DNA from 2 places in the Vallitalea sediminicola genome. Region 1 is predicted to be linked to the other one. Evidence: riboswitches for the same ligand, from Rfam matches in the RefSeq annotation. Region 1 holds a riboswitch; the other holds the start of a gene.
What was found. Region 1 has a riboswitch for glycine ahead of gcvT (glycine cleavage system aminomethyltransferase GcvT). Riboswitches for the same ligand answer to the same signal wherever they lie in the genome.
Positions count from the first base shown of each region.

Region 2: it holds a riboswitch for glycine, as region 1 does, so the genes downstream of both, ACX6CF_RS18480 (alanine/glycine:cation symporter family protein) here and gcvT (glycine cleavage system aminomethyltransferase GcvT) in region 1, are expected to answer to the same signal.

Region 1 covers NZ_BTPT01000059.1:61,769-78,919, forward strand. Annotated here, with positions in the region: gene ACX6CF_RS20885 (ABC transporter permease) at 1-749, shown strand, start outside; gene ACX6CF_RS20890 (ABC transporter ATP-binding protein) at 763-1,437, shown strand; gene ACX6CF_RS20895 (PASTA domain-containing protein) at 1,441-3,831, shown strand; gene ACX6CF_RS20900 (aminotransferase class V-fold PLP-dependent enzyme) at 3,888-5,249, opposite strand; gene ACX6CF_RS20905 (DUF421 domain-containing protein) at 5,547-6,251, shown strand; gene ACX6CF_RS20910 (DUF4363 family protein) at 6,361-6,648, shown strand; gene ACX6CF_RS20915 (class I SAM-dependent methyltransferase) at 6,659-7,390, shown strand; gene ACX6CF_RS20920 (spore germination protein) at 7,432-8,880, opposite strand; gene ACX6CF_RS20925 (hypothetical protein) at 8,890-9,198, opposite strand; gene ACX6CF_RS20930 (glycoside hydrolase family 38 N-terminal domain-containing protein) at 9,450-11,840, shown strand; glycine riboswitch at 12,016-12,115, shown strand; glycine riboswitch at 12,118-12,195, shown strand; gene gcvT (glycine cleavage system aminomethyltransferase GcvT) at 12,387-13,493, shown strand; gene gcvH (glycine cleavage system protein GcvH) at 13,583-13,960, shown strand; gene gcvPA (aminomethyl-transferring glycine dehydrogenase subunit GcvPA) at 13,990-15,330, shown strand; gene gcvPB (aminomethyl-transferring glycine dehydrogenase subunit GcvPB) at 15,331-16,785, shown strand; gene lpdA (dihydrolipoyl dehydrogenase) at 16,810-17,151, shown strand, end outside.
Region 2 covers NZ_BTPT01000046.1:878-18,028, forward strand. Annotated here, with positions in the region: gene ACX6CF_RS18470 (GNAT family N-acetyltransferase) at 1-162, shown strand, start outside; gene ACX6CF_RS18475 (hypothetical protein) at 490-1,146, shown strand; glycine riboswitch at 1,264-1,358, shown strand; gene ACX6CF_RS18480 (alanine/glycine:cation symporter family protein) at 1,516-2,874, shown strand; gene ACX6CF_RS18485 (glycosyl hydrolase family 18 protein) at 3,244-4,860, shown strand; gene ACX6CF_RS18490 (cache domain-containing sensor histidine kinase) at 5,019-6,815, shown strand; gene ACX6CF_RS18495 (response regulator transcription factor) at 6,808-8,382, shown strand; gene ACX6CF_RS18500 (ABC transporter substrate-binding protein) at 8,600-9,925, shown strand; gene ACX6CF_RS18505 (carbohydrate ABC transporter permease) at 10,070-10,942, shown strand; gene ACX6CF_RS18510 (carbohydrate ABC transporter permease) at 10,947-11,795, shown strand; gene ACX6CF_RS18515 (endo-alpha-N-acetylgalactosaminidase family protein) at 11,836-15,594, shown strand; gene ACX6CF_RS18520 (slipin family protein) at 15,662-16,771, opposite strand.

The DNA of each region.
Region 1 (17,151 bases):
TTAAATCTATAGGTTTATCAGATGAAGAATTAGATCATTTACTAATAACAACCAATGTTATTCATTTAAAAGATCCGCTATATACTGATGAATATAAATTAGAAGCAGAGAATAAAATTAAATTCAATTATGGTAAGTTAGACGCTAATGATGCTCTATACAATAGCGTTATGGGACCTATTGAAAAATTAGGGGTCATAGCAAAAATTATGGTTATAATTATTGCTATTGCTGGTGCTGCCATAATAGGGTTGATTACTGCTCTTACAGTAAATGAACGTAAAGAAGAAATAGGTATCATGTTAGCTGTAGGTGAAAGTAAAGTGAAAATAGTTGTGCAATTTGTTATAGAAGTAACAATAATAGCTATTATAGCATTTGTACTATCTTCTTTTACAGGTTCTATAATAGGAGAAAAAATAAGTTCAACAGTATTAGAAAGTGATATCATCAGCGACTCTAATAATAATAATAATGGAGGATTTATGATGAAATCAATAGGTCAAGGTAGTGTAAGTACAGATAAATCAGTAAAATTACCAGGTAATAAATTTGGTATGAGCAATAATAGAATGCAAAATAATGATAAGTTGTCATTGGATAATAACAAAGTAGATATAAACTTTGATATAACTGCATTAGTACAATTGTTTGGTTTAGGTTTGCTTATGTCCATAATAAGTACCATAATACCTTCGCTATATGTTATGAGATTCAATCCAAAACAGATTTTAATTAATAGGACTTAAAGGAGATGAGAGAATGTCCATATTAAGATTAGAAAATATATCTTATGGATATATAGATGGTAATAATAAAAGAATGATTCTAAGTGAGCTAGATTATACTTTTGAAAGAGGGAAATTTTATTCTATACTAGGACCATCAGGAAGTGGAAAAACTACTTTACTGGCGATTGCTGGGGGATTGGAAAAAGCCCAAGAAGGAAATGTTTATTTTGAAGGTAAAAATGTCAATCAGATAGGACTTGGAAAATACAGAAGAAATAATCTTTCTTTTGTATTCCAACAGTTTAATCTAATTCCATATCTTACAGCTGTTGAAAATGTAGTCAATGTAATGGAAATAACTAATAACCAGGTTCCAAAGCCTCATTATACCACTGCACTGAATTTGCTTGACCAATTTGGCATAGTTAAGACAAAAGCTGAAAGAAGCATATATAAATTATCTGGAGGAGAGCAACAGCGTGTTGCCATAGCTAGAGGACTTGCAACTAATGTAGACTTAATAATGGCTGATGAACCTACTGGAAATCTAGATACTGCAACTGAAAAAGAAATAATAAAGATATTAAGGATGTTAGCGAAAGAATATAATAAATGTGTTATTGTTGTTACTCATTCAGATAGTATAGCAGGTCTTAGCGATATTCAGTTAAAGTTGGTTGAAGGTAAGCTTACTGAAAGGATGTAGCACATGGATAGTAATAAGAATAAGGATATATTCCAAGATGGATTCAATTTCAATCTAAATGAAGATACGCAATCGGGTACTAAAGAAGAAATTCATAATGATAAAATAGAGAATGAAGCTAAAATAGATACTATAGAAAAAGATACTATAGAAGAAGTAAATAATATTGAAGATGATAATGACAAAAGGGATTTTCTGTCTAATCTTAATGAGACTAAGACTGCTAGTTTTGAACAAGAAGAATTTACATACCAAAAAAATAGCAATTACAAGAAGTGGATTATTCAAATAATCATATTAATAGTTGCTGTATTAAGTATCTATTTCATAGTTAATAGAAAAACAGAATTGATAGATTTTTCTAACATGCTATATGAAGATGCAGCAGTATGGGCTAATGATAAAAACATTATACTTACTTATGAAGAAGAATACAGCAATGAAATACAAGATGATTATATTATATCTCAAGATATAAAACCTGGAGAAAAAATAAAAAAAGATTCCACTGTAAAATTAGTGATTTCAGAAGGTAGAGACCCTTATGAAAAGATTAAAATTCCAGATTTTGATACTAGCTGGTCCAAAACAAGTATTGAAAATTGGATTGAACAAAATGGCATAATTAATTATAACTTCAATAATATTGAAAGTGAAGAGATACCATCTAATTACTTAATATCATATGAACTGATAGGTGCTACGAATGAAACTTTTGTCAGAAGTTCTGAAATAGAATTTGCTATTAGTTATACAGAAACAGTTGATACAGTAGTAGTACCAGACTTTATCAATAAAACAATGATTGATGTAGATATATGGGCAAAAAATAATAATATCGAATTTACTTATACATACGAGACAAGTTCGTTATATGAGGAAGATATCATAATCAATCAAAGTGTCAAGTCTGGAGAAGAAATGGATGTCAATCAGGTATTCTCAATTGTCATATCAACAGGAGAAAAAAATGAAACAATTATAATGGAAAACTTTTTGAATAGAACTATAATTGATGCTGATGTCTGGACCAAAAATAATCGTATAAGATATACTTATTCATACGAGTATAGTGATATATATCCAGAAGATAGTATCTCATACCAAAGCATAAAAGCTGAAGAAGAAATAAAAGAAGGAGATACAGTAAGATTTGTTATTTCAAAAGGTATTGAAGAAGAAGAGGAAGAAACCATAGTTATGGATAATTTCCTTAATAGGGCATTACTTGATGTAGATATATGGGCTAAGAGCAATGGAATAGATTATAATTATACTTATGAATATAATTCTATTTATGAAAAGGATAAAATAATGTATCAGAGTATTCCTGATGGAGATGAATTATTAGGTGATGAGGTACTGAATTTTATTGTTTCAAAAGGAGAAGAAATAGTTGTTCCAGATTTCAGTAATTTAACTGTAACTGAAGCAGAAGAATATGATGATGATTCGATAGATGTTAAAGTGATAGAGAAATATGTTAAAGGCACCAGAGAGGGAGATTTCTTATCTCAATCCATAAGGGCAGAAGAAGTAGTTGAAGAAGGAATGGAGATAAGGGTGGAATATTCTCTTGGAGACAGGATAACTGTACCAAGCTTCATAAATGAATTAAAGCAGGATCTACAAGAATGGATTGAAGAAGCTAATGATAATGGGGCAAATATTGATTTGATTGTTAATGAACAAGCAGGTACAGGATTAGAATATGGGAAAATAATAACTCAAAATATTTATAATGATGATATTGAGCTGTCTTCTAATATTGAAATTACTATATCATCAGGTTTAACAGTTCCATCGTTTATGAATATGAGCAAGAGTGAAGCAAGCAACTATTCACAAACAAGTGACCTTAATGTAGAGGTTGTGGAAATATATCAACAGGGAACTAGCACAGGGAAATTCCTTTCGCAATCAATTGAAACGGGAACTAAAGTCAATAAAGGTACTTATGTCACAGTTTATTATTCCTTGGGAGATACCATAAACATACCTAAATTTGTTGATAGACCTGTTACAGAATTACAAGAATGGGTTGATGAACAAAATAGTAAAGGTGCTCAGTTAATAATAACTAAAACAGAATTGCATATTCAAGATAAAGATTATGGATTGATTTTTTCTCAAAACATATATAACCAAACTAATGCAGATTTGGATACTAATATTGAGGTTGTAGTTTCTCTAGGAGAATTATATAGTGTGATTAATTTCTCGGAATACTCAGTAAGTGAAATTGAAGATATTGCAGAAGAAAATGACTTGACAATTATTTTTGAGACTGTTGAGGATTCATCATATAGCAGTGGCAAGGTTATTAGTCAAGATCCAGAGAGCGGAGAATTAATTAGTAAGAAAGATTTCATTAGAATAAAAGTTGCAGAATAATAATTAGAGGGGCATTTCGCCCCTCAATTTTTAAATTAAATATGAAAATTATTATTCTAATATCTTGCAGAACTTGAGATTTCAGGATGTTTAGAAGGGTATTTTTTAAAATAATATGATTTGTTTTTTACTATTTTTTCTATTAATTGTATCAATATGTCAACTTCTGAATAATCATTATACAATCCAAAACTTATCCTAACCATACCGGGACGCGGATAACGAGGGTTTTTTCTAAGTTCATTGATATCATTTTTAGATAGTCTTAATAATTTTTGCACATAAGGCTGAGCACAGAAACATCCACTTCTTACGCTTATTCCAGCTTCTTTTGATAGAATATTAGCTACTACTGAATGATGGAGTCCTTTTATATTGAAGGTAATAATACCTATTCTATTGGCACAATTATTTCCATTACCATATATGGTAACATCTTTTATCTGATTTAACTTATTTAATGTATATTCAGTCAAGTTTAATTCCATATCTTCTATATTATGCATACCAATTTTTTTCATGGTCTTTAATGAAGAATTAAGTGCAACTACTCCCATTATATTAGGGGTTCCTGCTTCCTCTTTATAAGGTACATCATCCCACATTACATATTTGGGTGTAACGATTTTCACAGTTCCACCACCAACTTGAGTAGGAGAACCATACTTAAAAACATTCTTAGGACCTATAAGGACACCAGTACCAAAAGGTGCATATATTTTATGACCAGAAAAAACGAGATAGTCTATATGATCACTTGAATAAGATGGTTTCATATCGATAGGTGAATGAGGTATAAGCTGCGCACCGTCTACAAGGATTTTGGCACCATATTTATGGGCTAGTCTGGCAAAATCATGGATATCAGTTTTGTATCCAGTGACATTAGAAGCACCGGAAATAACGACTAGTCGTATTCTTCCGTTATATTTTTTTAACTTTTGTTCACAGTCTTGTATGGATAGATTACCTTTACTATCTACGTTGATATAGTCTACTTTGAAATTTTTTCTCCAAGGTAAGTCATTAGAATGATGTTCCATAAATGAAGAAAGAATTATCCCATTATGAACTACTTGTGATAATTTATTGGATATTTTATTAATTGCTTCTGTAGTATTTTTAACAAATATAACTGTGGAATAGTCATTATCCATATTAACGAATTTGGCTACAGTTTTTCTAGTAGTATCGTATATCTCAGAAGAAAGCTTGGATTTATAACCTGTTCCCCGATGAATAGATGAATACCAAGGAGCGAAATCGTTTATTGCTTTCATAACAGATGTTAATGGTGGTGTAGTTGCAGCATTATCAAAGTTAATTTCTTTAGTGTATTTACCGTTAGATAAAGGAATTGATACATCAGTACCTACTACAAGATATTTATAATTTGGTTGGTAAGAGTAGTAATGCATAAAAGTCCACCTCATTTATCTATTACTTCAATCCGTAACAGAGCTTAATATAATAGCTCTTGTCACGAATTGAAGATCTATAAAAATATCAATGACTAACTATATTAAAGCCAATCATTAATAATCAAAATAATTCCTATATTAGATAGTAGAAACCTTTTTTAATATAATATGCCATGTAAATAAATACGTGAAGAGATAATGGTAAACCCACTTACATTTTGCATATATATAACTTATATAGTTACAACATAATATTTATGAAATTAGTAAATACTAATGTGAGAGGTGATAAGTTTGAATGAGAGTCTTGTGGTTATTGTAAGAGGTGTAATAGGTTTTATTTCATTATTAATATTTACACGTTTTCTTGGGAAACAACAAGTCAGTCAATTGACGCTTTTTGAATATATTCTGGGAATAACTATCGGTTCAATGGCATCTACGCTTACCACTGATTTAAGTTCAGCTGCATGGCCTCATTGGGTAGGATTGGTAGTATGGGCAGCACTTGTATATTTTGTTCAGGTACTTACAATAAAATTCCCTATAATGGCAGAATACATCAATGGAAAACCTAGAGTATTGATAGCAAATGGCAAAATACTTGAGAAGAACTTAAAGAAATTAAGATATAGTTTATATGAATTATTAGAACAGCTAAGAATGAACAATATTTTTGATATCAACCAAGTTGAATTTGCAGTACTAGAAACTAATGGGAAATTAACTGTGCTAAAAAAATCCCAATTTCAAAATTTAACACCAAAGGATATGAATATATCAACAGATTATGTTGGTCTCAGTACAGAGTTAATCTATAATGGTGTTATACTGGAATATAATCTGAAAAATGTCAATTTAGATGAAAAGTGGTTATATAGCCAATTAAAGACTAGAGGAATTAAAAGTCCATTAGAAGTTTATCTAGCTTCACTTAATACAGATGGAGAATTATATATTGACCTATATAGGGATCATGTTGATGATAGATTATTATAAAATTGTTATAATATGAAAGGAACATTGTTAAATGAAAAAGCTGATAATAATTATATGTACTTGTATTCTTCTTGGAATATTTATCCTGATAATGAATTCAGGAGGGCTGTTGAAAAAATCTTTCGGTAATCAAGATGATGTAGAAGTATTGATGCAAAACATTAATGACGATATAGTTAATAGTGATTGGATAAAAGGTCTAGAAGATATAGATAAGTTGAAAGATGCATGGGATAAGGTAAGAAAAAGAGTACAATTCAGTGTTGAGAGAGATGATTTGATGGGTATTGAACTATCTATAGCTAGGCTTAATGGTTCTATACGTGGCGAAAACAAGGTTCAATCATTGATTGGATATGAAGAATTAAAATCCTATTGGAACAATCTAGAAGAGTAGGGGGGATAATATGAGTTTTTATGAAAGTATTTCTAAGTCTTATGATAATATATTTCCTATGAAAGAAAGTATGGTTAACTATGTGTTGGGTAGTATTTCAGAGTATTCTACATGCAAGTTATTGGATATTGGCTGTGCTACAGGACATATGGCTGGAACAATTGGTGAAAAAGGTGTCAAGGTTGTTGGAATAGACCTAAACTCAGAGATGATTAAATATGCAGCTAGCAATTTCAAAAACGATAATATATCTTTTCAGGTTATGAATATGTTGAAAATAGAACACAGTTTTGAAAGTAACAGTTTTGATATAGTTACTTGTTTTGGTAATACATTAGTTCACTTAACTAATGAGGAGGAAATATTTAATGCTATCAGGAATATGAAAGCTGTTCTAAAAGTAAATGGAAAGATTTTGATTCAGATATTGAATTATCAGTTTATCTTAGATAAATGCATTAAAGAATTGCCAATCATAGAAAATGAATATATAAAATTTGAAAGGTTCTATTCTGAACAGATTAGAGATGAAAGATTGATTTTTGAGACTAGATTAACAATAAAAGATACAGGAGAAATAATATCAAATGAAATCTACCTGTACCCCTTATTAAAAAAACAATTAATATCATATCTTGAGCAACTAGGATTCCATAATATAAAATTTTACAAGAATTTTAACAGAGAACCTGCGTCTTATAATCATCTTCCTTTAGTTGTAGAGGCATTAGCAGGTGAATAAAGAGATAAAATAAAAGTAATATTAGTATACTAATATTACTTTTATTTTGATTTATGATTATCTTTATATTTTTTGCTGTTTCTTTTGATTTCAATTATAGGTTTTCGCAGTAATACATTAGAAAGAGCTTTTCCGTTGAAGGGGATAAGAGGCCATGTATAACGCATACCACTAAAGGTTTTAGTAGTTCCAATAATGATAAGTATGATTATAATACCTGCAAAAAATCCATAAACATTAAATAGACCAGTCAACAGCAATAAGAATAATCTGAATAATCGTATCGCCAGTGCGAATTCAATACTTGGAGAAGCAAAAGTGCAAATACCTACAATTGCCATATACAATATGGTTTCTGGAATAAACCAACCTACATCTACAGCGAATTGGCTAAGAATTAGTCCACCTATGATACCAAGTGAAGTAGATAGAGTATTAGGTGTATGGATTGAAGCAATCCTTAGCATATCCAAACCTATTTCTAGTATGATAAATTGAATAAATAAAGGAATGTTACCAACTTCTTCTGGACCAATAAATTTTAATGCTTCAGGTAGATAAGATGGATTCAGTGCCATCAAAAGCCAAAGGGGTGATAGTACCATAGCTATGAAAATGGATAAAAACCTTACCCATCTTATATAAGTTCCCACTAAAGGATTTTGATAGTAGTCTTCTGAATGCTGAGTAAAATGAAAAAAAGTGGTAGGTAGCAATATTACACTTGGTGATGTATCTACTATAATGGCAATATGACCTTCAAGTAAATGAGCTGAAACCACATCCGGTCGTTCTGTAAAACGTACTTGGGGCATAGGATTATACCATTTTTTCTTTATTAGAAGTTCTTCCAGAGATTTTTCAGCCATTATAAGGGACTCAACTTGAATATTATCAATCTTTTTATGAAGATCATCAAGTAGTTCATCATCAACCAAATCTGCTATATAACCAATTGATACATCTGTTTTGGAACGTTTTCCGATTGTTGTCATTTCAAAGATTAATCTGGCATCTCTTACTCTGCGCCTTATTAATGCTGTATTAAAAATAATAGTCTCTACTAGTCCGTCACGAGAACCTCTAGTTACTTTTTCAAGATCTGGTTCTTCAGGACCTCTAGCGGGATAAGTTCTAGCATCAATTATTATTCCTTCAGATTGATTTTCTAATAGAAGTCCAACTGCTCCTGATAAGACAGAATTTTGAAGTGTATTGTAATCATTGAATGTTTCAACTTCTATATATCCTATATGACTGGAAATCCATAAATTCAAATCATTGATGGTTGTATCTTTTGTAGGCAGATTCTGAAGGTTTTCAAGTAACCATAACATAATGTCGTCTTTAGCAAATCCATCAATGAAAATAAGATAACCCTTTGTTTTGCCAAAAATAAGATCTCTTCCAATAATATCAAAACTTTTTTTAATAGGTAGGAGTTTATTAATCGTATCTATATTTTTTGTTAGGTTTTTTGATAATTTCATATTAAACTCCTATCCTAAAAACTCTGGTTTTCTAGTTTGGTCAGAACGTATTGCTTTTTGTAGTATGGTAAAGTCAAATTCGTCAGGACTAAGATTAAAATCACAGGGGAATTTAGTACCGCAATTTTCACATTGGATGTATTGAATAGACTCGCCATTTTCTCTACTATCAAATTCAAAAGAGAGATTTCTATCATTATCCTTTACAGTATTATTAGCAGTTCCTATTTTATATGAATAGGTGAAAGTAGCTGTATGTTTTGCCATTAACTTAGTAGAATTGCAGACAGGACAACATAAAGAATCAGTTAAATCCATTTAATCACTTCCTCGATTAATTATTTTATCTAATCATATAATAAGTATTACCAATTTCTAATTATATATGTTGTTTTGACAAAAAAGTAAAACGATGACAAAATATTTATAAAAAAATCAGGATAAAATGTAAAGAAACAAGACAAAATAAAACAAAAAATAAACAAGATTAAACAATATTTTATTGAAAGATTGGTATATCATTATTTGGAAGTAATATATTGGAACAATACTAAGGAGGCTTTTATAATATGCTAGATAGAAAATGGACTATGTATATCATTCATCATTCACATACTGATATAGGTTATACTGATTTACAAGAAAGAATTATCTATACTCATGTTGATTATATCAAAACAGCAGTAAAAACTATTAAAGAAGGCTATAAAAACGGAACAATCGATAAAGACTTCAAATGGAATTGTGAAACATATTATTGTGTAGAAAGATTCTTGGAAGAAGCTACAGAACAAGAAAAAAACGATTTATATGATTTGATTAAATCCAATAATATTGGATTATCTGCTACGTATCTTAATTTTAATGACCTAGTTGATAAGAAAGTACTTAAAAAAAGAACAAAGCAAATGGTTGATATATTTAGAGAACAGGATATAGATGTAAAAGTAGCTATGAATGCAGATGTCAATGGAATTTCCCTAGGAACATTTGATGTATTATTAGATAACAATATTGAATTTCTATTTACTAACATTCATACTCATCATGGAATGTATCCTCTTTATCAAAACCAAAAACCTTATTATTGGGAAAATAAGGAAGGTAAAAAATTATTGGTATACAGTGGAGAACATTACAATTTGGGTAATGCGCTAGGTATAATTTATAATAAAAACATAAATTTCATGACAGAAAATTATTTTGGTAAAAGTCAGCCTCAGAATCATATTGATGCACTTAAAAATAATATAGTAAATTATCTTGAACAATGCGTTGAAAATGGATATGATTATGATTTCATCCCTACATGTGTATCGGGTGTATTTAGTGATAATGCTCCACCAAACACAGATATTATTAGAACTATAAAAGACTTTAACGAGGTTTATGGTGATGAGATTAAATTAGAGATGGTAACTGTTCAAGAATTTTATGATAAAATTAAAGATGAGGTAAAAGATGCGCCAGTATACACAGGGGATTTAACTGATTGGTGGGCTAATGGAGTAGGAAGTACTCCTTATGCAGTGAAGCATTATAAGGAAGCACAAAGAATGTACAATTTATGTGATAGATTAGATGAAGATGGAAAGATAAGTAACGACAAATTAGTAAAAGAAGCAGAAGATAATATGTTGCTATTTGCTGAACATACTTGGGGTCATTCTTCTACAATTACGAATCCTTATGATACTATGGTGCAAAATCTAGATATTAGAAATATAAGCTATGCATCAAAAGCACATGAGGCATCAGCTAAAAATCTTAATCGAATTACTCATAAAAAAGGTGATAAGCTTCGTTATTATGATTTGAGTGGTAAAATAAAAGCAATAAATCCATCTAATAGAAGTTGTGAAAATGTTGTAGAATTCTATATTGAAGTGTGGAAATACGAAGGAGTAAAAGTTATTTCTGAATCAACAGGAGAGGAAATTAAAGCTCAGACTTCTTCACATCCAAGAGGTGTTTTAATTAGCTTTGTGGATACTTTTGAAGCAAATGAAGAAAAAATCTATAGCTATGAAGAAGTACATCAAAAAGAGATCGTTAATACAAGAGTAGCTTATGTAGGAGCAGAGAGAGTAAAAGATATTGTTAATGATTATGATACAACAAGTTATAAAATTCCTTATGGAATAGAAAATGATTACTTCAAAATATCTTATGAAATAGGTAAAGGAGTTACTTCTTTTTATAATAAGGTGGACCAAGTAGAGATGTTAAAAGAAGGAGATAGTGCATTCTTTACTCCTATATATGAAAGGACACCAGTCAAAACGGATGTCTATGAAGAAAGAAGACTTTTAGGTAGAAATGTACGAGGACTTCATGCAGAAAAACATATAGGAGAATTAACTGATATTAAGATTATTGATAATGGTGAGATTTTTACAATCATTGAACTTATTTATGAATTGGAAGGTACTTATTTTAGCTCAGTGGTCATCAAATTATATAATACATTACCAAAATTAGAGTTTAAATACAAAATAGCTAAAACATTATCTACAGATATTGAAAGTATATATCTACCATTGACACTTGATAATCTTGACGCAACAAAGTATATTGATAAAAGTGATGCTGTTATGAGACCAGGTATAGACCAGATTCCAGGTACTTGTATGGAGTATTATCTTGTGGATAATGGTTTGATATATGAATCAGACAAGAACACTATTTTAATCCAAACAAAAGATACACCGCTTATATATATGGGAGAATTGAAACATCATCAAATAGTTCTATGTGATAATAAGGAAAAGAATAACAAGAGAGATGTGTACTCATGGATTATGAATAATACATGGGAGACAAATTTCAAGATGGATTTATCAGGTATAACAGAATACTGCTATTCTCTTGACCTTATTGAAACAACTAATGCACAAGAAAGCTTTGATAGAATGAAAGATGAAAGTTTTGGTATAATCACTTTTATGATTAATGATTAGATATCAATAATTTATTTTTATCAATATTTATTAACATATTTTACAAAAACACTTGAAATATTTGTGATAATACATTAATATGAAATTATAAATGATGAGTGGTAACTTATAATACTCATTAACATATATATTAGTGTATAATATCATTTAAGAATAATTGAATAATGAATCCTATGTGAAAATTGCGAGAGATACCATTGAGGAGCCGAAGAAGCAACTTAGAAATATGCCATATTTCTATGGAATCTTTCAGGCAAAAGGATCGTAATTGGATGGGTATTCTGGAAAGCTTTTTGAAAGCACCGAAGGAGCAATATCTTATATGATAGAATCTCTCAGGTAAAAATACAGGATAAGACGGCATTTATATTAAAATGCTCTCTTATCCTTTTTTATTATTTAATTATACTATCTGATGGACTGTTAGCTATATACACTAATATATTTAGTTCTATTCAATTTATGAAATCAAGAAAAATATATTGAACTTATTAATATGGGTGCATGGATGTTAAAGTTCAATATATAAATAAGGGAGGTTTACATATGGAACAAAGTAAGAGAACAGCTTTATACGATACTCATAAAAAATATAATGGAAATATAGTGGATTTTGCAGGGTTTGAACTTCCATTATATTATGAGAGTATTCTTGAAGAGCATAATGCTGTGAGAAAAAATGCAGGAATGTTTGATGTAAGTCATATGGGTGAAGTTACAGTCAAGGGAGAAGAAGCAGAAAAATACATACAGAATCTAGTTACCAATGATATATCAGTTATTACCGATAATGGAGTTATGTATGCGCTTATGTGTTATGAAAACGGTGGTGTTGTTGATGACTTGTTGGTCTATAAATATACTGACACAGATTATCTTCTTGTAATTAATGCAAGCAATATAGAAAAAGATTTCAATTGGATGGTAGAGCAGAAAGGTTCATTTAATGTTGAGGTTAAAAACATAAGTGATGATATAGCAGAAGTTGCACTGCAAGGACCAAAAGCGCAAGAAATACTTCAAAAATTGACAGATACTGATTTATCATCAATTACATTTTTTAGATTCAATGAGAATGTAATAGTCAATAATAATAAATGTATTGTATCTAGAACAGGATATACTGGAGAAGATGGTTTTGAAATATATACTTCTCTAGAAAATATAGTAAATATATGGGAAGAAATAATGGAAGCTGGGAAAGATGATGGATTAAAACCTGCTGGATTAGGTTGCAGAGATACTCTTAGATTTGAGGTTGCGTTACCTCTGTATGGAAATGAAATCGATAAAGATATTACTCCTCTAGAAGCTTCATTAGGATATTTTGTTAAATTAGATACAGATTTCATAGGGAAAGATGTACTAGTGAAACAAAAAGAACAGGGACTATCAAGAAAGCTCGTTGGAATAGAATTACTTGGAAAAGGCATAGCTAGACATGGTTATGATATTTTATCTCCAGAAGGTGAAAAGATAGGGGTTGTCACTACTGGTTATCAATCACCATCAGTAGGAAAAACTGTAGCTCTTGGTTTAATTGATATGGATTATACAAAAATGGGTACAGATGTTAATGTTAGGATTAGGAAAAAACAAGTACCAGCTAAAGTAGTAAGTAAAAAATTCTATAAGAAAAATTATTCTAAATAAGTTGAATATAAATTAGCAAGATCCAAAAATTAACCTTTATAGGTTATATCAAATAAGATGAAAAATAATAAATTTAGGAGGAATTAATAATGAAGATTATGGAAGATTATTATTACACAAAAAATCATGAATGGGTTAAAGTGGATGGAGATACTGCAATAGTAGGTGTATCTGATTATGCACAACATGCTATGGGGCAAATAGTTTATGTGGAATTACCTGAAATAGATGATGAATTCGCTAAGGAAGATGCGTTTAGTGTTGTTGAATCTGTAAAAGCGGCTTCGGATATCTATATGCCTGTTGGGGGAACAGTAGTTGAGATTAATGAAGACTTGGAAGATGAGCCTGAATCAATTAATGCTGATCCATATTCTAACTTTATCTGTAAAATTGAATTAGCGGATAAAACAGAAATAGATAATCTAATGAATGCAGAAGAATACAATGATTTTTGCAAAGAATAAAAACTAATATGATAGGAGGTATATAATTTATGTTTCCATATTTGCCACATACAGAAGAAGATATAGAGAGTATGTTAGAGGTTATTGGGGTAGAAAGTATAGATGATTTATTTAATGATATACCTGAAAAGATAAGATTAAAGGAATTATTAAGTATCGGGAAACCAATGAGTGAATTAGAAGTTAGCAGTTATATAAAGAAGATTGCTAATAGTAATAAAGGGGTAGATGATCTAGTATGTTTTTTAGGAGCAGGAGCTTATGACCACTATATTCCATCTATCATTAAACATATAACATCTCGCTCAGAATTCTATACATCTTACACTCCATATCAACCTGAAATCAGTCAAGGCACATTGCAGGCTATTTTTGAATATCAAAGTATGATATGCGAATTAACAGGTATGGATGTTGCCAATGCTTCATTATATGACGGTTCTACAGCTACAGCTGAGGGAGCACTTATGGCTTGTGCCAGCACAAGGAGAAATAAAATTGCTGTTTCTAAGACTGTGAGTCCAGGCACAAGAAAAGTTCTAGAGACTTATACAAAATTTAAAGGAATAGAGCTTATAGAAATAGAAGAAAATGATGGAGTTACTGATATAGATGATTTAAGAAATAAAATGAATAAAGAGGTTGCAGGCGTCATTGTTCAAAATCCTAACTTTTTTGGAATTATAGAAGATGTAAGCGAAGTTGAAAAAATTACTCATGATTCCAAAGGGCTATTAATGATTAATGCTGAGCCAATTTCACTAGCTATTTTAAAAAGTCCAGGTGAATCTGGTGCTGATATAGTTATTGGCGAAGGACAAAGTCTAGGGAATCCACTTAATTTCGGTGGTCCATACTTAGGATTTATTGCTTGCACAAAAAAATTAATGAGAAAACTTCCAGGTAGAATAGTAGGTCAAGCAGAAGATGTCGATGGAAAGAGAGGATTTGTATTAACTCTACAAGCTAGAGAGCAACATATAAGACGTGATAAAGCAACTTCAAATATTACATCCAATCAAGGTCTGAACGCTCTGACTGCGGCTATATATCTTAGTACTCTTGGTAAAGAAGGATTAAAAGAAGTAGCTAATAATTGTCTGCAAAAAGCTCATTATGCAGCTGAACTCATTAATAAATCCAGTAAATATGAGCTTAAGTTCAATAAACCATTTTTTATGGAGTTTGTAGTTAAGAGTAGTATAGAACCTGAAATAGTTAATAAAGAACTTTTACATAATAATATCCTTGGTGGCTACGAATTAGGTAAAGATTATGATAATCATGAAGATGATATACTCCTATGTGTAACTGAAAAAAGAACAAAAAATCAGATAGATGATTTAGTAAACATAATGGAGGCGATATAAATGAAAGAATACGATAAACTGATTTTTGAAGTTTCAAAAGATGGCAGAAAAAGTTATAGCCTTCCAGAGTGTGATGTACCTACTACTAGCATAGAGGAACTTATTCCAGCAAATTTTCTTAGAAAAGAAGATGCCCAGTTACCACAAGTAAGTGAAGTAGATGTAATACGTCATTTTACGTTATTATCTAATAAGAATTTTGGTGTGGACACTGGATTTTATCCTCTTGGTTCTTGTACTATGAAATATAATCCGAAGATTAATGAAGATATGGCTTCTCTTGATGGTTTTACAGAAGTTCATCCCCTACAGCCAGAAAGTACAGTTCAGGGGTCATTAGAGCTAATGTATAATCTACAAGAAAGTCTACAAGAAATAACAGGTATGTCAAGAGTATCATTACAACCTGCTGCAGGTGCACAGGGCGAATTAACAGGTCTTATGATAGTTAAGGCATATCATAATTATAAGGGGAATTATAACAAGAAAAAAATTATTATTCCTGATTCTGCACATGGTACTAATCCAGCAAGTACCAATATGGCAGGTTTTACTCCTGTTGAGATTAAATCAAATGATAAGGGAATTGTAGATATCAAAGCACTAAAAGAAGTATTGGATGCAGATGTTGCAGGGCTTATGCTTACTAATCCTAATACTTTGGGTCTGTTTGAAAAGGATATCATAGAGATATCAGAGTTAGTTCATGAAGTTGGCGGACTATTATATTATGATGGTGCTAATATGAACGCAAATATGGGAATCACACGTCCTGGAGATATGGGGTTTGATATTGTACATCTGAATTTACATAAAACATTTTCTGCGCCTCATGGTGGAGGAGGTCCAGGTAGTGGACCCGTTGGTGTTGTAGAAGAATTGGTTCCATTCCTACCTATGCCAATGGTTGAAAAAGAAGGAGACAGTTTTACCCTTAAAAATGATACAGAAACATCCATAGGAGCAGTTAAAAACTTCTATGGTAATTTTGGTGTGTTAGTAAAAGCTTACACATATATTCTTACCATGGGTGCAGAAGGTTTGCGAGAAGCAAGTAGATTGGCAGTTCTTAATGCCAATTATATGAAGGAACGATTAAAGGATGATTATATCTTGCCAGTTGATGAAGTATGCAAACATGAATTTGTCTTAGGAGGTCTGGGAGATAATGAAGGGCATGTCACAACTCTAGATGTTGCTAAGAGACTTATGGATTATGGATATCATCCACCTACAATATATTTTCCACTTATAATAGATAGTGCTTTGATGATAGAGCCAACAGAAACTGAAAGTAAGGAAACTATTGATGGTTTTATTGAAGCTCTGATTAAAATAAAAAAAGAATCCGTTAATAATCCAGAAGAATTGAAAAAAGCTCCATTGAAAACTCATGTTAGAAGGCTAGATGAAGTTACAGCAGCTAGAAAACCAATATTGCGTTATACAAAGTAATATAAATAAGTGGGAGGTGGATGAATGAAAGATATTATTGTAATTGGTGGTGGACCTGGTGGTTATGTCGCAGCCATAAGAGCTGCTCAGCTTGGTGCAGATGTTTGTATAATAGAGCAGGATAGATTTGGTGGAACTTGTCTTAATAGAGGGTGCATACCTACAAAAGCTCTATATAGAAATGCTGAGATAATAAATACATTAGGTAAAAGTGAAGAGTTTGGTATAGACTTAGAAGGCTATAATATTAATTATAAGAACGTACTTAAAAGAAAAAACGATATAGTAGAAAAATTAGTCAGCGGCGTTGAAAAGTTATTGAAGGATAACTGTATTCAAGTTATTAATGGAATAGGTGTAATAAAA
Region 2 (17,151 bases), on a different contig from region 1:
CTTAATAACTATGATTATGTTCAGCCAGCTTATGATAAGAATAAAAAAAGCGTACCTCTACTTATCATGTCATATCCCTCTAAGATCAGTGAGGAAGAATTTAAGAGAATAAGGAATGAATTATATAAAAAAGTCTATAAAGTAGAAGGTATTATTCAATAACAGATCATATTATTATAGATTCCTTTTATCTATATTTCAGGAATATCAATAATATTACAAAGCAAAAAATATACTAACATATAATAAGAAAAATGTCACATTAAAATTATTAGTTTTTTTATATAATAACAATTAATATTTAAGTGCTTTTACAAAACAACTAATATTTATTTGCATTTTACTAAAAATAGAACAATAAATAGTTGATTGCAAAATATGTTGAATTAATTGAACAATAGCAAATTAAGTGATATAATAAATATAGAATATATAATTAATACTAGTATATTAATTTAATATTATGAATTTATTGGAGGGTGTTAAAAAATGAAAGGCAGATTAAAAAGTACATTAATTTACGCTTTATTTTTTGGAGGAATTTGGGGTATCGCAGAAGCAACACTTGGTTATCTATTGAATTTGAGTACTATTGGTATTAGTGGCTGTATTATGTTTCCTATAGGTTATTGTATTTTACGTAAAGCTTATAAGCAAAGTAATAATATTTCAGTGATATTCTATTCAAGTTTGATAGCTGGTATTATTAAACTAGTCAATTTATTAATGCCTATTTCACATCCAGTGAAAGTTATTAATCCAGCATTTGCTATTATTTTAGAAGGCTTAAGTGTAATGGCATTAGTAACATGGAGTGTTAAGAAAAACAAGGAGATTGGACTAACTAGTGCACTATTTGCAGGTTTTTCTTGGAGAATTATATATTTTATAGATGCTATTATTCTATTTAATATTGGTATTCCATCTAGAATGATTAGTAAAGGTCCACAAGAATATTTATTGAAATTCTTAATAATCAATAACTTGGTTAATGCCTTCATCATAATGTTAATTGCTAAAGCAGAGAAAAGAGGTAAGATATTAAATATTTCTGAACGTACTGTAAGACCTATTACAGCTGTATGTTCTCTTGTATTAGCTATCGGTGTTCAATTATTGATGACATACATAAAAACCATAGCTTAATTAATATTTAGTAGTTGTTAAAAATTTTATATTTACAAAATAAGAAATGCTGTTATAATATGTATGTAAAAGTAAATATGTTCGGATGAAGATTGCGGAAGATTATCAACCGCTATTGGACGAACCTCTGGAGAGACTCTTTAATGAGCACCGAAGGGGAAAACTAATTAATAATTAGTGAAACTCTCAGGTAAAAGGACAGAGGATATATTCACGATAGAATATATTTTTGTAACCAGAGGTCAAATCATATGATTTGGCTTTTCTTATTTTCAAGCCATGGAATCATACCATTGGCTTTTTTTATTGCAAGGAGATACTATATTTTCCTATACTAAGACATAAATTATTAAAGACGGAGGATTTCTAATGGATACAATGATTGAAATATTTAAAAGAATCGACAGCGTGGTATGGGGGCCCCCATTACTTATATTGTTGGTTGGAACAGGATTATATCTTACCATTAGACTTGGACTAATACAGGTTTTTAAACTACCTTTAGCACTTAAATATCTATTTGGCAAGGATCAAGATAATAAAGCTGAGGGAGATGTATCGAGTTTTGCAGCATTATGCACTGCTTTAGCAGCGACTATAGGTACAGGTAATATTGTTGGAGTTGCAACAGCTATGAAAGCAGGAGGTCCAGGAGCACTTTTCTGGATGTGGATTGCTGCATTTTTTGGAATGGCAACTAAATATGCTGAATCCTTATTGGCAGTAAAATATAGAGTGATTGATAAAAATGGTCAGATGTCAGGTGGACCTATGTATTATATAGAAAAAGGTTTAGGTAATAAATTTCTTGCTAAGCTTTTTGCGATATTTGGTATTGGGGTTGCATTCTTCGGCATAGGGACATTTACACAGATCAATTCTATTACAACTGCTGTGAAAATCACTTTTAATGTTCCAATTGTAGTGACGGCAGTTGTATTGACATTGTTAGTGACTTTCGTTACATTAGGTGGAATAAAAAGTATCTCAGGTGTATGTGAATTTATAGTTCCTATAATGGCTGTTTTATACATAATTGCTTCTCTTACAATAATTATATATAATATAAAATCTGTACCAAGTGCCGTTTCATTGATTATAAATAGTGCGTTTACACCTATGGCTGCTGCTGGTGGATTCTTAGGGACAACAGTAATGAAGGCTATTCAGAATGGAATTTCAAGAGGTGTATTTTCCAACGAATCAGGACTTGGTTCTGCTCCAATAGCGGCTGCTGCGGCTAAGACTAATTCATGTGTTAAACAAGGGTTAATATCTATGACGGGTACTTTTTTTGATACTATCATAATATGTACCATGACAGGTATAGCATTAGTTATGACAGGTGCTTTTAAGTCAGAATTTGCTGGAGCCGAAATGACTAACTTGGCATTTAAACAAGGATTACCTATAGCTGGTGGAGAATTCATTGTAACTATAGGACTTATATTCTTTGCATTTACAACAATTCTTGGATGGAATTATTATGGAGAAAGATGTACAGAATATCTATTTGGAGTTAAAGGCATTGTACCATACAAATTAATATTTATAGGATTAGTTGGAGTAGGGGCTTTCCTAAAATTAGACTTGATATGGGTTATAGCTGATATTGTAAACGGATTAATGGCTATACCTAACCTTATTGGAATTATTGGTCTAAGTGGAGTCATATCATTTGAGACTAAACAATATTTTAAAACTCTTAAGGAAGAGAAATATAGATAGATAAAATTAAATATAGAGTAATAATTATAATAAAAGCTTATGATGTTAATAATCCATAAGCTTTTTAGATTGTTTGATAAAGGACAATATTGTGCAATAAAGAACAAGATTATCTTCTAGTATCTAAAGTTAACGTATGATATTATCTAATAAAATAACAATTATTTATAAACTTATCTTCAAATTCCTTCTACATTAATAATAAAAAAAAAAAAAAAATATTCCTTCTTTATTTTTTTGGTTAGATAGATTATTACATGAATATTTAATCTATTAAATATATTCATATGGCAATAGGTTTAACTAGAATTGGCTAGATTAATACCCATTAGTGACAAAAGAAATAAAAAAATAGGAGGAAGAATTATCATGAAGAAATTTCACAATCTTATGACTCTAATTATTGCGGTTCTATTACTTTTTACAACAATCACAAGTACTAGTACGCAGGCACAACAGATCAATGAATGGCAGGCTGGAGTAAGTTATAGTGTTGGGGACTTAGTAACTTATAATAGTACAGTTTATGAATGTAGGCAGAATCATACATCATTAGTAGGATGGGAGCCACCTAATGTTCAATCACTATGGCTGGTAACTACAACACCTGATCCAGACCCTAATCCAGACCCGGATCCTAATCCAGACCCAGACCCAGACCCAGATCCAACACCTCCACCAACTGGTAAAAGGATAGTTGCTTATTATCCTGAATGGGGAGTTTATGGAGGACATAATCAATATAAACCATCTGATATTCCATGGGATAAAGTTACTCATATTAATTATGCTTTTGCAGATATCAAAAATGGGGAAATAGCATGTTTTGATCAATGGGCAGCTAAAGAAATGTCATTAGGAGAACCTTGGAATTCTCCTTACAAAGGATGTTTAGGTCAGTTCAAGAAATTGAAGCAGCAATATCCTAATACTAATATTCTTATTTCAGTAGGAGGATGGTCAAGGTCAGCAGAATTTCATAATGTTGCGGCTACGCAGGCTTCAAGAGAGAAGTTCGCTCTTAGTGTAGTTGCCTTTCTAAGAGAATGGAACTTTGACGGTGTTGATATTGATTGGGAATATCCTACATTCTATCGTGCAGGAGATACAGTTGATAATCCTAATGATTTAGGTACACCTTATGCGACTCCAGATGAGAAACAGACTTTTACTTTATTACTACAACAACTTAGAACTACTCTTGATCAAGCAGGTACTACTGATGGAAAATATTATTATGTAACTACTGCTGTAGGTTGCGGTAAAGATAAAATAGACCAGACGGAGCCTAATCTATATGCACAATATGTAGACTTTATCAATGTTATGACCTATGATATGCATGGTGCTTGGGAAGGCATAACAGGTCATCAATCACCAATGTATTTTAATACAAATGCAGAAAATGCTTACAGATCATATTTCCAAACATTATATACTGACCCTGTTCAAGTTGAAGCTAATGTTGAATTAGCTAAGAAATACACAGTACATGAAGCAATGGAGTATCTAAAAACCTTTGGTATACCAGCTGATAAACTAGTTCTAGGTTCACCATTCTATTCAAGAGGATGGGCAAAAGTACAGAACAATGGACCAATAAGCACTTTGCCAGGATTGTATGCAACTTGTTCTGGTACTAATCATACAGGTACTTATGGGGCACATGGTATATGGGATGGTGGAAGATATGCTGGTAATAATCCATACTATGATATGATAAACAAAGAACAAGACAACTCTTTCCAAAAATATCGTGACCCAATTTCAAAAGTTCCATATCTATATAGTGAAAACAAAGGGGAAATGTATACCTACGAGGATGCTGTCTCCTTACAAGAAAAAATAGATTACGTAATTAATAATAACTATGGAGGTATTATATTCTGGGAATTAACTGGTGACCATGTTCCAGCCACTGGCACTAATAAAGGTGGAACTGGCGAATTAGTCAATCTACTTTATAATGGGTTACTTGGACAATAGAATAAATAATTAAAGAATGGTATCAATATTGGTATCATTCTTTTTTTATAAATATTTTCATAAAAAAAACCATCCAAATGTTAAAAAAATGGATGGTTTTTGTTATAATTAATAATAATGACCATATACTACCATGATAAAACAACAGGGGGACAATTATGGGGAAAAAAGTAGTTAAAAGGCAAAGCATTACTACCAAGTATTTTTTGAATTTTATTTTATTGATTATTATACCTGTATTATTAATTAGTTTTCTACTGAATATGGCTTATAAAAATATCTTTGTAAATCACTATTCCGAGATGGTTCTGCAAACAATGGAACAGATGTCTATAAGAATACAGGATGAGTTAAATAATATTTCTTTAAAAGGTGCGATGATAGGAAACGATTCTGAGATTATCGATCTAGTGTCTAAGATGAAACAATCTGAAGCTGAAGGTTATCAGCGTTTAGACTTATCCAATCAAGTCAATTCTAAAATAAATTCATTGTTGAATTGTTCTGATGACATATATTCAGTTATTTTCTTTTATAAAGATGGTGAACATTATTACTTCAAAAGTCCTTTAATAGAAGATGAGAAAACTTTGAGAAAAGAAGCGTGGTATGGTGAAACCATTAAGAATAAAGGTAGAATCATAATGCCAGAAGAAACAAAAGAACTAATTAGTACTGGACTTAGTCAAAAACAATTACTTTTTACTATGAGTCCAGATATCTTAGGTGAACAGAATCAAGTTGAAGTAGTTTGTTTTGTTTTTATGCCCAAGAGTATAGATTCCATATATACCAAATATCAAAATCATAGGATGGGAACAGGATTACTAATAAATAAAGATAATGATATTATCGTATCATCAGATAATAAAATCTCAAAGGAAGATATTAAGGAGTGCGGTGTATTCAATAAAGATTGTGTTAAGAGCAGTTATAATAATATATGGATCAATTATAAAAAGAGTATGATTTATACTTATTCAACTAATAACGATAAATGGTTACTAGTGAATATAATTGATTACAATATGTTAACCAGTGAGATGAATCAGGTAATGATGTATTTTGTTTTAATCTACATAGTCATAATTATTTTATTCATTATTTTTGCTGTTTTCTTTATCAAAGACATAGTTACTCCAATCAAACAATTAATCAGTAAGATGAAAAGTGTGCAAAAGGGGAATTTTGATGAGAAGATTGTTGTAGAAGGTAGTTCAGAAATAGTTGAGATGGGTGAATCTTTCAATAATATGGTATCCGAGATAAATCAATTGATTATTGAAAGGGACATACAAGAAAAGGAGAAAAGAAAGGAAGAAATGAAAGCCTTGCAGGCTCAGATTCAACCTCATTTCATATATAATACATTATCATCAATAAGACTTATGGCAATGATAGCAAAAGTAGATGGAATCAAAAATATGACAGATGCTTTTATGAAACTCCTGTCTGCTATATTTAAACATAATAATTCATTGATTAAGGTAAAAACAGAAATAGAATATCTTGATAATTATCTATACATAATGAAAGTCAGATTTGATGAACTATTCACAGTTGAATATGACATCAGTGAGGAAATAGAATCGTTATATATGATAAAGCTTACATTACAACCTCTTATAGAGAATGCTATCCATCATGGAATTAGTAAAATAGACAGAAAAGGTATCATAAAAGTTAGAGGTTACATAAAGAAAGAATTATTGATTTTTGAAATAGAAGATAATGGGATAGGTATTGAAAAAGAAAGAATATATGACATAATCAATAGTCAAAAAAGTGAAGACAGAAAAAGTTTTAACCATATAGGTGTAAACAATGTAATGCGGAGGATAAAATTGAATCATGGAGAAGGATATGGTATTACAATTGATAGTGAGTATATGAAATATACAAAAGTTACATTAATACTTCCTATAATAAATGAAGGAGGAAAAAGTGATGTATAAAATATTACTTGTAGAGGACGAACCTATTTTCAGATTTGCGTTAAAAACATTGATAGAATGGGAAAAGTACAACATTGATATGAGTTTGGAAGCAGCTAATGGGAAAAAAGCATTGGATATCATAAAAGATAATATGGATATAGATGTTATTATAACAGATATTAATATGCCTGTTATGGATGGATTGAAATTACTGGAAGAATTAAAAAAAATGTCAATCAATCCTGCAGTTATCGTACTCAGTGCATACGATGATTTTCACTTAGTTCGTCAAGCTTTTCAATATGGGGTAACTGATTATATACTTAAGAGAGAAATGGAACCTGAGCAAGTACTAGAATTAGTGCTTACTGTTATAAATAAGCATAAGAAAGTTAAGAAAAATCAAAATCAGATTAAGAAAGACAAAAATAAATTTATAAAGGGTTTATTATTTGACAGAGAAAATTATGATATTGATCAAGATATATCTGAGTATTCAATTAGACTGGTTAATAATAACTTGGCGGTATTGTGTATTCTAATAGATGATTTTCAACAGATTGAAAATAGATATAAAAATAGTATTAAGGATTTTGAGAGAAGTGTTGTAAGAGCAATAGATCAAGTATTGAATAAATTGGAATTCGGAGAAGTACTTCCAATGTCTTCAAAGGAATATATTATCATTCTATCAAGCAAGTCATATAGCCTGTCTAAGATAAACAATGAAATCAATGAAATTTTGGAAGGTGTCAGGCATGTACTTTTTAATGGAGTAAATATTAAGACTAGCATTGGGATTAGTGATATAAAAAGCGGATATGACTATATACCATTTTCTTATACACAAGCAAAAAAAAATGTACAGTTGAGATTTATATTGGGAAAAGGAAAAAATATATTTCCAAAAGATGCTATATATGTAGAAGAAAGTAATAGACATAGCATTATAGGTGAAGAAAAAGAATTATTGAAAGCATTGGACAACCTAAATAAGCAGGTTGCTTTTCAAGAACTAGATAGGATATTTGAGATTATCAGTACGTTCAAGATAAAAAAAATAAATGATATCCTCATACCATATATGGAATTGTTTTTCCTCATTTCACAGTACATAAATGATATAGATACTGATTACAGTCTTCCTAATGAAAAGGTTGATTTTTATGAGCATATAAAGATATATGAAACTGTTGATGAAGTGAATGCATGGATAAAAAGTTTAGTAGAGGATATATTCAATTATCTACAAGAGGATAGATACCTAGGAATAAGTTCATCTAGTAAAAAAGCAAAACAATTCATTGAAAAGCATTATATGGAGAGGATCACATTCAAGAATGTATGTGAGCATGTTCACCTCAGTGAAGCATATTTCAGTAAGATATTTGCTAAAGACCTAAATCTTACATTTACAGAGTATCTAACGAAAAAAAGAATAGAAAAAGCGAAGTTATTATTATCGGATACAGATATGAAGATATATGAGATTTGCTATTCTGTAGGATATGCTAATGTTGAACACTTCAGCAGAACCTTCAAAAAAATTGTGGGTATGAGTCCAAAACAGTATAAAAAGTTATAAATATTGAAATAAAGCACAAAAAAATATCAATAAAAACAATAAATATCATGAAATCCATAAAATATTATTGGCAGATAAAATAATTAGTAAATAATTGCATAAAAGATATCATGAATAGCCTACTATAAATCATTAAAAATTACCAAATAATATTGTAAGATATATATGAAATTACATATAAGGTAATTACTTATATAAACTCAAGGAGGGAATGAAAATGAAATCATTCAAAAGGCTAAGTGTTTTATTATGTTTAACTTTATTGATAAGTATCATTGGGGTAGGATGCCAAAAGAAAGAAGATAACAATGGGGGCAAAGAAGTTTCCAAAGATGTTCAAAAAGAAAACAACGAGGAAACTAATAAGAAACCTGTAACTCTTACTTTTGTACTATGGAATGAAGTTGGTTATGAATATCTTACAGGGATAAACAGCATTAGTGAGGCTTATAAAAAAGATCATCCTAATGTAACTATCAAAGTAGAACAGATACAGCCAACAGAATATGATAATACAATGAAAATAAGAAATTCAGCTAATCAATTACCAGATGTATTCTTGGTAAGAGCGAGTAATCTACTAACATACAAAGAAATAATGGAACCATTAAATGAGCTTGAAGCTACTAAGAATAATAATGTAGCTCTTGATTATGCGCTAGATGGTAACGTTATAGGAATTCCACAAGGAGCATTTAATGAATTTGTTTATTATAGAAAAGATATCTTTGAAAAATATAATCTAGACATTCCTAGAACTTGGGATGAATTCATTAATATTGCCAATACAATCAAGGAAAAAGATGAATACATACCACTATTACTTGGTGGAAAGGATTCTTGGACTACATACCCATTCAATGAATTCATGCCATTGTTACAAGCTGATGATGGAAAATACTGGAGTGATATGGCTTCAAAAGATGAACCATTCAGCAAGGGCGAACCTTTCTATGAAGCATATTCTAAGATTAAAGTACTCTATGATGCAAAAGTATGTGGAAACGATCCACTTGGATATGGTTGGGATCAACAAAAAGCTATGTTCCTAGCAGGTGAAGGTGCAATGTTAGCAGCTGGACAATGGTTTGCTCAAGAATATGACACTATGGGTGGTAACAAAGATGAAGATCTTGGTATATTCGTTCTTCCAGTACGTGAATCAAAAGACGAACCATTGAATGTTATTACAACTGCTGAAGGCTTCATGGGTACTCCAAAAACAAGTAAGCATATTGCTGAAGCAAAAGAATTCATCAACTGGTTTTATATGAGTGAATACTATAAAGAATATGTGGATTACACACAACAATTATCTACTATGAAAGATGTAAGTGCAGACATACCTTTCTTCAACCAAGCATTTAAAGGCGTTGATCTGGAATATGTAGTATATGATGCAGGAAATGAAGAATATAAGAAAATAGCTGATACCATAAGTTTTGATGTAAAAGGTATGGGACAAGATATGTTGGCGGGCGTAGATTTTGAAAAGATGATGAGCGATATGAATAAGAAATGGAAAGATGCAAGAAATAAATAAGTTGCATATAATCTAGAGGGATTCTTTATTTTAATTATAATGACAAAGCTTTGAAAGAAGTTATATTATTTTCTTTCAAAGCTTTATTTGAAACAATAATCGGTGATAACTTTTTACCTTATATAGAGGGGATGGACAGTATATATGTTAACTAATAGAAATAGACAAAAAAATATAATAATTGTAAGTTTCTTAGTTATTCCTACTATCCTATTGGCAGTGTTTGTGATATTTCCTTTGTTCAAACTTTTTCATCTAAGTTTTACTGATTGGGATGGTATGAGCAAGACAATAGGATATGTTGGAGTAGATAATTATGTAGATGTTTTTAAAGACAGTGATGTATGGGTTAGTTTGAGGAACAATGGTACTTATTTTGTGATTCATCTACTATTTATTCCTATAGAAATGTTTATAGCATTTTTATTAGATAAAAGAGTAAGATTTTCTAAGACATTCAAAGGAATAGTTTTCCTGCCATATATAATTAATGGTGTTGCAGTGGCATATATGTTTTCATTTCTTTATAGTTCTCAAGGAGGAGTATTAAACTCAATCCTAGAATTGTTTGGAGCTGCTCCTGTATCATGGATCAGTAATATGAAAACAGTTAATTTCTCATTGGCTGCTGTATCAATTTGGCGTTTCTGCGGTATACACGTCATATTATTTCTAGCAGGTATTCAATCAATTCCGGGAGAGATGTTAGAGGCTGCTAAGGTCGACGGGGCTAATTCGTTCCAATTATTCGTTAAAATAGTTATACCTAACATTAGAACAGTAATTGAGATTATACTATTCTTGAATGTTAGAGGTGCATTAATGATATTTGATATTCCATTTGTAATGACAAGTGGAGGACCGGGAAAATCAAGTACAACTTTTACTCTGTATACAATACAGCAAGCATTCACTTACAGCCATTTTGGTAAAGCGTCAGCCATGGCAGTGGTTTTATTGTTGATGATAGTAGTAATCAGCGTTATACAGAAAAAGGTAATATCAGAGAAGAGGTGATTGGATGAAAAGGAATAACAAATATAAAAGTAAAAGAAACTTGGTTGAAGTATTAAAAATGATTTTTTTCTTAGGTATTACTATAATTGTATTTTTACCTATTATGGTTACTGTTTTTGCTTCTTTCAAAACACAATTTCAGATTGGTTCAGAATTTCCTTTGAAACCTCCTACACAATTTTTCTTGGATAATTTCAAGTTTGTATTTGAGAAAGGAAATGTACTTACAGGACTTAAGAATTCACTTATTCTAGTAACTGTTTCAGTAGTGGTAAATGCAGTATTATCAACTATGATTGCCTATATTTTAAGTCGTTTTGATTTCAAACTTAAAAAAGTGTACTTTTTAATATTTTTAATGGGTATGCTTGTACCAAGTTTCGTTACAGAGATAGCAAGGTTTGGAATTATAACTAAAGTGGGCTTGTATAATACTCTGTTAGCACCAATAGTCATATACATAGGAACGGATTTGATGCAGATATACATCTATCTCCAATTCATGAATCAAATACCTATGAGTATTGATGAAAGTGCAATGATTGATGGAGCTTCATATTTTACCATATACAGGAAAGTCATATTTCCAATGGTAATACCAGCTACTGCCACTTTAGGTATACTTAAGGCAGTTGAAGTAATGAATGATATGTATATTCCTTATTTGTATATGCCATCAGAAAGTAAACGTACGTTGACAACCATGTTGATGAGTTTTGCAAGTCAGAGAAGCGGGGCATGGCCTCAATTAAGTGCCGCAGTAATAATAGTAATGATACCAACAGTTACTCTATACATTGTTTTTCAGAAGTACATATTTGATGGTATTGTTGCTGGAGCTGTAAAAGAATAGGGAGTTAATATAAATCTATTTTTCAAGGAGGAGAAGGTATATGAAAAGAAAAAGAATAAGAGGAACAAAGGTGATGGTATTATCTTTTGTACTCATGTTTTTACAGGTTTTTGGAGTTTTTATGCCAGTATCAGCTAAAGAAGTTATCAATGAGGAAAAACAACAAGAACTGACTGCATCTGGGGTTGCAGAAACTTTGGACAGTAATATGACAACTATCAGTTCTAATCAAATGACTGTCATTATAGATAAGAATTTCCCAAGAGTGGAAAAATATCAAATGACTTCAGGAGAAATAATGTATGGTCAAGAGAGTACATTGGATAGCATCAAAATCAATGGAGTGAATTACAAACCGCAAGTTGATTTTTCCAAAGTAAATGATAATCAAGCCGAGTATACACTTAACATCACTGATATAGATGTGGTTATGACAATCAAGTTGGAAGTAGTAGATAATAAACTATTCTTTGATGTTACTGGTATTATGGAAAATGGAAATACCTTAGCAAAGAATATTGAAATACCTAATCACAGCTTATTAGCTGTACATAGCAATCAAGAAGGTGCAGCTTTTGCAGGGACACGCATGTATAATGCAGTAAGTGGCAGTGGTGACGTTTTTACATCTGTAGAGAACAATGTAGCTGTAGATAATCAACCCCTTAACTATATGTATGCAATTATTAATACTAACCAGTTAGCAGGAACTATATGGACTAACGCATTACCTGATTATAGCAGCGATAGAGATAATGAGCGAATCAAGAAGCAGACTGTAGGAAAAACAGGTTATTACAGTACAGGAATCTGGAGTGCTTCTTGGTTATACAGACCAGACAAAATTGATGAAGTAGAGCCATTACCAAGTGTAAAAGTGATTATTACCGGTAATGCCAATAATGACGATTGTGTTGATTGGCAGGATGGAGCAGTTGCATTTCGTGAAATAATGAACAATCCAAAGTTTAGTGAAAAAGTACCAGATTTATTGATACATAGGATACCATTTAATTTTGCAAGTCAAGCAACCAATCCATTCTTAAAAACTCTAGACGAAACAAAAAGATTATATCTGGCTACTGATGGACTTGGACAGTTTGTAGAGCTTAAGGGCTATCAATCAGAAGGACACGATTCAGCACATCCAGATTATGCAGGACATATTGGTATTCGCCAAGGTGGAGCTTGTGATATGAATACATTGATTGATGAAGGTCATAAATACAATGGATTTTTCGGTGTTCATATATCCGCAACAGGTGCTCACCCTGAGGCTTATGCATTTGACAATGAATTAGTTAACATAAATAAACCAGGTTGGGATTGGTTGGATCCATCATATGATTTTGATAAACCAACAATGAGAAGAGAAGCTACTACCAATAACAGATTGAATAGATTCAGAGCGTTGAAAGAAGAAGTGCCAAACCTTGACTTCATTTACGCTGATGCTTGGTTTGAGAATGGATGGAATGGAAGAAGGCTAGCTAGAGAGATTAATTCACTAGGTTGGGCTATGACTACTGAATTTCCTAATACATTAGAAGAAGATTCTATCTGGTATCACTGGGCTGTAGATTATAATTACGGCGGACAGGATATGAAAGGCTTCAACAGTAAAATAGCCAGATTCATACGTAATCACCAAAAAGATACATGGATTGCACGTAATGAACTTCTTGGTGGGGCAGAAGTAACTGACTACGAAGGATGGCAGGGAAGTAAGAACTTTGACAATGCTATAAAAGTTGTATTTGAGGTTAATATGCCAACGAAATATCTACAACATTTTCCTATAATAGAATGGGAATCTGATACTATTAATTTTACCGACAATGTAAGTGTAAGTAATAAGACAGGAACAAAAATCATTACAAAAGACGGTATCAAGGTTCTAGAAGGAAGTAAATATCTATTACCATGGGACCCAGCTACAGAAGAAAAATTATATCACTATAATAAAAATGGTGGTACTAGTACCTGGAAATTGCCTTTAAGCTATGACGGGCTTGATACAGTCAAGTTATACAAACTTACTGACCAAGGTAGAGAATTAATTGAAGATATTCAAGTTATTCAGGGACAAATAACTATTAATGCAGACCCAGCTACACCATATGTAGTGTATAAGCAAGATGCACAGGTACATGAAAATGTTGATTTTGGGCAAGGAACGCTTATCAAAGACCCTGGATTCAATAATGGTGATTTAGATGATTATACAGTCACTGGAGAAGGAGTGTCAGTGAAACGTAATGATTCTTCACAATACGAATTAGTAATAGAAAATGGTAGTGGTGCAACTATAAGCCAAGAGATTACTGGTTTATCAGAGGGAACATATGCGGCTTCAGTATATGTAGAAGTAAAAGGAAATAGACGTTCATCTATTGGTGTGATGACTAGTGATGGAAATGACAATTCCAACTACACAGATAATTCCATAGCTTATAACTATATCTTGGCTGATTCAAAAAACAATACCAAAATGCAGAGAATGAGAGTATTGTTTGACGTTCAATCAGGTAGTGACTCAGCTACTATATATTTAAAAACAGAAGCAGGTACGGATACAGCCATATTTGATGATTTACGTGTTGTTAAGACAACAAAAGTTGCTAAAGGGGAAGATGTGTATTTTGCAGAGGATTTTGAGAATATAGTTCAAGGGATATATCCATTTGTTAAAGGTTCTGCTGGTGGTGTCAATGATCCAAGAACCCATCTATCTGAACTTAACGCTCCATATACTCAAAAAGGCTGGAACCAAAAAGAGATAGATGATGTAATTAACGGTAACTGGTCACTGAAAGCACACAAGGAATCAGCAGGACTTGTTTATCAGACTATACCTCAAAATCTAAGATTTGCTGAAGGTCAATGTTATGAAGTGACTTTTGTATACGAAACTAATGCTGATGGTGCTTACGAATTTGTAATTGGCGACGGGGAGACACAAATATATACCAAGCCTATAAAATTTGCTGATGAACCTACACAATTCACAAAATCATTCCAAGCATCTAATTCAGGAGATAGCTGGATAGGCATAAAATGTGTTAATGGAAATTCAAGTGATTTCGTCCTTGATGATCTTGTTATAAAAGAAATTGAATATCTACCATCTGAGCCAACTGAGATAACTCCAGTGGATTTAAGTAAAGTATCACAATCTAATATGACTGCCACAGCAACAAGTCAAGAGACTTGGGACCCTGCCTCAAATGCTATTGATGGGGACAAAGGAACTCTATGGCATACAAAATGGGATTTATCAGATTCACTGCCTCAATCAATTACACTAAACCTTAACGATACTTATAGGATCAATAAGGTAGAGATGCAGCCAAGGATTGGTCAATATAACGGAATAATATCCAAGTACAGACTATATGTATCTAATGATGGAATTGATTATATAAAAATAGCAGAAGGGAATTGGGATGTTAATTATGATGCAAAAACAATTACTTTCAATGAAACAGAAGCTAAGTATGTAAAACTTGAAGCCATTGAAGGTTATGGTGGATGGGCAAGTGTTGCTGAACTAGATGTATACAGGAATGAAGTTTCCATAGTAGAGACTGCACCTATAGAAGTTGAAACTGGGGTAGGCTATGCACCAACACTTCCAGTGGATTTACCTACTAGATTAAGTGATGATTCTATCATGGATTTACCTATAGCATGGGATGGTATTGAGAGAGAAAATTATATGAAGGAAGGAACTTTCATTGTAGAGGGTCATGTCAATGGAAGTGAAACCATAGTTACTGCTACAATAATAGTAAAATGACATTTTCATTATGAAAATAGAAGTAGGGGTTGTATTGTAATACAACCCCTACTATCTTATAGAAAGTCTAAAAAAGTTCATTTAATCGTTCTAAGACATTACCACCGCCATTAAGTGAGATACTACCAATTTTTTCGCATATTTTTTCAATATGCTCTAGCTCTTTGAGTTTGTATAGTGTCTTGTTTTCATCCATAAGTTTTGCTGTGTTTAATAAGCTTCTAGTGGAAGCCACTTCTTCTCGTCTTGTTATAACATTGGCTTGAGCTTTTTTCTCAGCTAATAACACAGTATTAAGTATGTCTTTTATATCACCTGGTAGAATTACATCTTTTATGCCGGCATATATGAATTCAATACCCATTTCAGATTCCTTTTCTTTTAATCTTGACAGGACATAATCACCAATTTCTTGTTTCATTTTTAACAGTTCATCCAATTTTATTGTGCCTACATATTCACGTAGTATAAGTTGTACTAGAATGTATATTTGGTTCACGTAATTTTTGATTTCAAGTGTTGCCTTCATAACATCTTTAACTTTGTATTGACAAAAGAAGTTTAATCTTAGCGTCACTTTATCAGCAGTCATTATTTCTTGACCAGTCATATCTAATTGACATTGTCGCATATCTATACTTTGAGCTGTAACGTCAACATATTTAGTCCAATAATAATATCTTCCAGCACCAAGTATTGTCTTGAAAGTATTATTATAGAATAACAATACTTTCTCATATGGCTGTACATGTATTTCAACAAATTTGTCTCTTAATTTTGGATGAAAGATATTTTTGGAATTGAATATATTTGATTCAACATTTTTACTGACTTCAGGTTCCATCATATCTATTACCTTGAATTTATTTTTTTTATGTATATTCCAAAAGGCATACTTACCTGTTTCATATATGTTAGATAATTTTCCATCTATATAATGTAAAACTAATTCGTTATTTTTAACATCTATAATATCTAGTTCGCTTAATAGCTTTTCATCATCTTTTAATATATCTAGATCGAATTTAACGTTAAAACGTTGTTTAGTTACATCTAAAATAACAACTTTATATTTTAGAAAGGATAGAAATGAATATTTTCCTGGGTCAAGGGACTTGATGTAATCACCATTTCTAAAAAGAAGGCCTCTTTCAGTTTTTTTGATATAATATTTCATTGCATAATCTCCTTTCAATATGTTGATTAGTATGTTAATAGTTCTAATTCCCACAAATCAAATGCGGAGTTAATGTTAAGTAAGGGTTATAGTATATCGGAGACATATACGTTTCAAGATGTTGTGCTATCCTGAACACGATATATCTTGGATATATTCTAATCCTAACGGTATCCCAATAGCCTCAAGTACTTGGTCTGTTGCACTTAAAACCAGATATGAGTTAACTTAGAATCAAGTTACTCATAATAATTTTTGTGCAGGGAATTAGATAAATCAATAAGTTTTTTGGGCAACTATAAAGGTTGCATAATCTTGGGGATTTGAACCCCGAACATTTTTGATGTTCTGGCCATTTAGTGCTCTAATCGAGCATAATT